DNA from 2 places in the Pediococcus sp. genome. Region 1 is predicted to be linked to the other one. Evidence: riboswitches for the same ligand, from Rfam matches in the RefSeq annotation. Region 1 holds a riboswitch; the other holds the start of a gene.

Region 1 (3,189 bases):
ATTTGCGACTTATTAGAACTAGTTTTGCAGCCACCTAAAACCAACATCAATAAAAAACTCAAGCTTAAGTAGAGCCAAAAATGTTTGGAATGTTTCATTTTTTTACTGCCTCCCAGGGCATGACTTTATGTTGAATCAGAGTGACCAACCAAATTAAAAGCAAACTTAAAGCCGAAATTAAAAAGATGACGGCAAACATTTTGTCGTAGGCATAGGCCTTCATGACCCGCGTCATATAGACACCCAAGCCACTAAAACCACCAACCCATTCAGAAATTACGGCACTCACAATTGCATAAGATACAGAGATTTTTAAACTCGAGAAGAAATGATTCAACGAATTTGGAAACTTAACATAGTAATATAATTTCCATTTGCTTGCACCCATCGTTTTCATTAAATGAATTAAATCAGGATCGGTAGCGCGAAAGCCGGTCAGCATTTCCACGGCCACCGGGAAAAATGTCGTGATTGTGATTAAAACAATTTTTGGCAGCATGCCATAGCCAAACCATAAAATCAAAAGGGGCGCGATAGCCACCGCCGGAACAGTTTGACTGAGGACTAGCAGGGGATAAACAGCTTTATAGAGTGGATTAAACAAGTCCATAATTATGGCGATAAGCACACCACCAATGACGCCAATTAATAGTCCCCAGAACGCTTCCAAGAGGGTAACGCCGGCATTTTTCATAAGCAACGGAAAATCGGTGATAAAGGCTTTGACTACATTAACAGGTGAAGGCAGCATGAAAGTCGGGACGATTTGGAAATAACTGATTAATTGCCAGATAACTAAAAGCGCCAGAATGACCAAAATAGGTAGAAAATTAATGTTGATATTTGTCTGTTTTTTCATGGATTCCTAAGACCTTGCCCTCAGATTTATAATCAATTTTTACATAAGTCATCACTTGAGGGGCACCAGCATCAGCGGCAATTTTGGTAATGTTTTTAACAATTTCCATGAGTTGGTCGTAGTCACCTTCGAGTGTAGTTTCAAACGCACCGACTTCATATGAAACGCCCGTGGATTGAATGTACTCGATTGCTTTGTCCACAACAGCCACAACTTTTTTGTCGTCCTCTAACATTGGTAAAACTTGAATTGCAACACTTGTATTCATAAGATAGTTTCCTTTCTTGAAACAAAATAAAAAAGCCAACGACAACGCGCCAGCTTTTGATTGCATGTTTAAAATTGGTCATCAAATGACGGAATGTGAGCTGTCACTTGATCATCAAAACGATTAAACTTCCTGCGCTGGCATTATCCATATCAGGTTCGAGGGTCAAAAACCACTAGTTTTTATCTCAGCCGGATTGGATCCAGCACCCCTGTATTTGTTACGAATTCAGTATATCGATAAATATAAAATTCGGCAACTAATTTAATTCTCAGGGTGGTGTCTAATTTCAGTAGGGAATATTTCTAGATATCGTGATTTATAGAAATAATTTTTGATTTTTTGGTCTATACCCTTGCAATTTATAGAGGGAGAATATATAATTGGGCTATACCAATGTGAATGGGATTTTTATTCTTATAGATCTCATCGGAGTCGAAAAAGAAAATAAAAAGGAGCTTGATTATGCAAATTATTATTGTTAAAGATGAAGTTGAAGGCGGACAAGAAGGCTACAAGATTTTTGCTGATGCTAAGAAAAATGGTGCTCATACTTTTGGTTTAGCTACCGGAAGTACACCAATTACAACTTACAATGACATTATCGCTAGTGATCTTGATTTCAGCGATTCCATTTCTATCAATTTGGATGAATACATCGGGTTAGCTGCTGACAATGACCAAAGTTACAACTACTTTATGCATGAACATTTATTCAACAAAAAGCCATTTAAGAAATCTTACCTACCAAATGGTTTGGCTAAAGATATCGATGCTGAAGCAAAACGTTATGATAAAGTAATTGAGGACAACCCAATTGATTTACAAATCTTGGGTCTTGGCCGCAATGGTCATATTGGTTTCAACGAACCAGGAACTTCACGTGAAATTGGCACTCATCGTGTCTCATTAACTCAATCAACGATCGATGCTAATGCCCGTTTCTTCGCACATGAAGAAGACGTGCCTAAGGAAGCTTTATCAATGGGATTAGCTTCAATTATGAAATCAAAACATATCTTATTGGAAGCTTACGGTGAAGAAAAGGCTGATGCTGTTAAGGGAATGATCGAAGGCCCTAACACTCCAGACTTACCTGCAAGCGTGCTTCAAGACCATGACAACGTGACTGTTATTCTTGATGAAGCAGCTGCAAGCAAATTAACAAACAAATAAACTACCAAATTAATTGGCACAAAGAGATTTATCCTATACAAGTTAACGCTATATAGAATAAATCTCTTTTTTTAAATATTTAGTTTCTAATAACAAATAGGCATATGGTTTTCATGTTAAAAACAATAAGGTATAATTTATGTAAATGAGCGTTGAGAATTTAGGGCAAACGCGGTGGAGTGAAAGTATTAAAAGAAGATCGAATCGGATCCATAGAAAAGTGAGTGGGGGTTTACTTTGGAAAAAACAATTGCAATTAATGCAGGAAGTTCATCACTTAAGTTCAAACTGTTTGAGATGCCAAGCGAGAAAGTTCTCGCAAGTGGCCAGGTGGATCGAATTGGTATTGATGGCTCCACATTTACAATGATTTATGGCGATCAGGAAAACACGCGGTTTGAAGAGCCAGTTAAAGATCATGAAGTTGCGATCCATATGGTTCTAAAGGCTTTGATTGACCTGAAAATTATTCGAAGTTTTGATGAAATTACAGGCGTTGGTCATCGCGTTGTAGCGGGTGGCGAAATTTTCAATGGCTCCGTCGAGATTACAGAAAAAGTAATTAAGCAAATTGAGAGTTTATCGGAGTATGCTCCATTGCACAATCCGGCCAATGTGATTGGAATTCGGGCAGTGCAAAAGGTCCTGCCAAACGTCACAAGTGTTGCGGTGTTTGACACTTCTTTTCATGAAACATTACCCGCAAAAAATTATTTGTACAGTATTCCTTATGAATACTATGAAAAATATGGCGCACGTAAGTATGGTGCCCATGGTACGAGCCATCAATTAGTTGCTTTGGATGCGGCCAAACTACTTGGCAAACCATTAAGTTCTTTGAAGATGATCACCCTTCATTTAGGGGCCGGTTCCTCAATTGACGCTA
Region 2 (3,189 bases), on a different contig from region 1:
ACAGTTTGAACTTAAGTGATGAACTTCCTGCATTAATTGCAATTGTTTTTTCCAAAGTAAACCCCCACTCACTTTTCTATGGATCCGATTCGATCTTCTTTTAATACTTTCACTCCACCGCGTTTGCCCTAAATTCTCAACGCTCATTTACATAAATTATACCTTATTGTTTTTAACATGAAAACCATATGCCTATTTGTTATTAGAAACTAAATATTTAAAAAAAGAGATTTATTCTATATAGCGTTAACTTGTATAGGATAAATCTCTTTGTGCCAATTAATTTGGTAGTTTATTTGTTTGTTAATTTGCTTGCAGCTGCTTCATCAAGAATAACAGTCACGTTGTCATGGTCTTGAAGCACGCTTGCAGGTAAGTCTGGAGTGTTAGGGCCTTCGATCATTCCCTTAACAGCATCAGCCTTTTCTTCACCGTAAGCTTCCAATAAGATATGTTTTGATTTCATAATTGAAGCTAATCCCATTGATAAAGCTTCCTTAGGCACGTCTTCTTCATGTGCGAAGAAACGGGCATTAGCATCGATCGTTGATTGAGTTAATGAGACACGATGAGTGCCAATTTCACGTGAAGTTCCTGGTTCGTTGAAACCAATATGACCATTGCGGCCAAGACCCAAGATTTGTAAATCAATTGGGTTGTCCTCAATTACTTTATCATAACGTTTTGCTTCAGCATCGATATCTTTAGCCAAACCATTTGGTAGGTAAGATTTCTTAAATGGCTTTTTGTTGAATAAATGTTCATGCATAAAGTAGTTGTAACTTTGGTCATTGTCAGCAGCTAACCCGATGTATTCATCCAAATTGATAGAAATGGAATCGCTGAAATCAAGATCACTAGCGATAATGTCATTGTAAGTTGTAATTGGTGTACTTCCGGTAGCTAAACCAAAAGTATGAGCACCATTTTTCTTAGCATCAGCAAAAATCTTGTAGCCTTCTTGTCCGCCTTCAACTTCATCTTTAACAATAATAATTTGCATAATCAAGCTCCTTTTTATTTTCTTTTTCGACTCCGATGAGATCTATAAGAATAAAAATCCCATTCACATTGGTATAGCCCAATTATATATTCTCCCTCTATAAATTGCAAGGGTATAGACCAAAAAATCAAAAATTATTTCTATAAATCACGATATCTAGAAATATTCCCTACTGAAATTAGACACCACCCTGAGAATTAAATTAGTTGCCGAATTTTATATTTATCGATATACTGAATTCGTAACAAATACAGGGGTGCTGGATCCAATCCGGCTGAGATAAAAACTAGTGGTTTTTGACCCTCGAACCTGATATGGATAATGCCAGCGCAGGAAGTTTAATCGTTTTGATGATCAAGTGACAGCTCACATTCCGTCATTTGATGACCAATTTTAAACATGCAATCAAAAGCTGGCGCGTTGTCGTTGGCTTTTTTATTTTGTTTCAAGAAAGGAAACTATCTTATGAATACAAGTGTTGCAATTCAAGTTTTACCAATGTTAGAGGACGACAAAAAAGTTGTGGCTGTTGTGGACAAAGCAATCGAGTACATTCAATCCACGGGCGTTTCATATGAAGTCGGTGCGTTTGAAACTACACTCGAAGGTGACTACGACCAACTCATGGAAATTGTTAAAAACATTACCAAAATTGCCGCTGATGCTGGTGCCCCTCAAGTGATGACTTATGTAAAAATTGATTATAAATCTGAGGGCAAGGTCTTAGGAATCCATGAAAAAACAGACAAATATCAACATTAATTTTCTACCTATTTTGGTCATTCTGGCGCTTTTAGTTATCTGGCAATTAATCAGTTATTTCCAAATCGTCCCGACTTTCATGCTGCCTTCACCTGTTAATGTAGTCAAAGCCTTTATCACCGATTTTCCGTTGCTTATGAAAAATGCCGGCGTTACCCTCTTGGAAGCGTTCTGGGGACTATTAATTGGCGTCATTGGTGGTGTGCTTATCGCCATAATTATGGACTTGTTTAATCCACTCTATAAAGCTGTTTATCCCCTGCTAGTCCTCAGTCAAACTGTTCCGGCGGTGGCTATCGCGCCCCTTTTGATTTTATGGTTTGGCTATGGCATGCTGCCAAAAATTGTTTTAATCACAATCACGACATTTTTCCCGGTGGCCGTGGAAATGCTGACCGGCTTTCGCGCTACCGATCCTGATTTAATTCATTTAATGAAAACGATGGGTGCAAGCAAATGGAAATTATATTACTATGTTAAGTTTCCAAATTCGTTGAATCATTTCTTCTCGAGTTTAAAAATCTCTGTATCTTATGCAATTGTGAGTGCCGTAATTTCTGAATGGGTTGGTGGTTTTAGTGGCTTGGGTGTCTATATGACGCGGGTCATGAAGGCCTATGCCTACGACAAAATGTTTGCCGTCATCTTTTTAATTTCGGCTTTAAGTTTGCTTTTAATTTGGTTGGTCACTCTGATTCAACATAAAGTCATGCCCTGGGAGGCAGTAAAAAAATGAAACATTCCAAACATTTTTGGCTCTACTTAAGCTTGAGTTTTTTATTGATGTTGGTTTTAGGTGGCTGCAAAACTAGTTCTAATAAGTCGCAAATGAAGACGATTACCGTGGTTTTGGATTGGACACCGAACACCAATCATACCGGAATGTATGTTGCCAAACAAAAAGGCTACTACAAAAAATATCATCTCAATGTGAAGTTTGTACAACCACCCAAAGATGGCGCCGAACAGCTTGTTGCGAGTGGCAAAGCTCAAATTGGTATTTCTGCACAAGATACGTTTGCTGGGGCGATTGCCCGTCGTGACCCATTGCCTATCACCACAATCGGGGCCATTATTCAGCACAACACTTCGGGGATCATGTCGCGCAAAGCAGATGGGATTACTTCACCGAAAAAAATGATGGGTAAACGTTATGCAACTTGGGACTTGCCAATTGAGCAAGCAACTATCAAACAAGTAGTCGAAGATGATGGCGGCCAATATAGCAAAATTAAAAAAATTCCTAATAACATTACCGATGAGGTGGCGGCCTTAAAGACAAAACAAGCTGACTTGATCTGGGTGTTTTATGGTTGGGCTGGCGAAAATGCTAAAATTAAAAACCTTCCCATCAATTATTTTTCATTTCGTTCTTTGAACAAGGTTTTTGATTATTACACGCCGACCCTCATTGGCAACAACCA

The links. A riboswitch is a leader RNA that binds a small molecule or an ion and turns the genes downstream of it on or off. The one in region 1 is predicted to bind thiamine pyrophosphate.
Region 2: linked by a shared signal. The riboswitch ahead of DD627_RS02995 (thiamine-binding protein) and the one ahead of DD627_RS06850 (thiamine-binding protein) in region 1 are both predicted to bind thiamine pyrophosphate.

The regions. Positions count from the first base shown of each region.
Region 1 covers NZ_DOEM01000027.1:74,783-77,971, forward strand. The annotation lists gene DD627_RS06840 (ABC transporter substrate-binding protein) at 1-98, opposite strand, end outside; gene DD627_RS06845 (ABC transporter permease) at 95-859, opposite strand; gene DD627_RS06850 (thiamine-binding protein) at 831-1,127, opposite strand; TPP riboswitch at 1,240-1,350, opposite strand; gene DD627_RS06855 (glucosamine-6-phosphate deaminase) at 1,593-2,303, shown strand; gene DD627_RS06860 (acetate/propionate family kinase) at 2,541-3,189, shown strand, end outside.
Region 2 covers NZ_DOEM01000009.1:1,856-5,044, reverse strand. The annotation lists gene DD627_RS03005 (acetate/propionate family kinase) at 1-55, opposite strand, end outside; gene DD627_RS03000 (glucosamine-6-phosphate deaminase) at 293-1,003, opposite strand; TPP riboswitch at 1,246-1,356, shown strand; gene DD627_RS02995 (thiamine-binding protein) at 1,469-1,765, shown strand; gene DD627_RS02990 (ABC transporter permease) at 1,737-2,501, shown strand; gene DD627_RS02985 (ABC transporter substrate-binding protein) at 2,498-3,189, shown strand, end outside.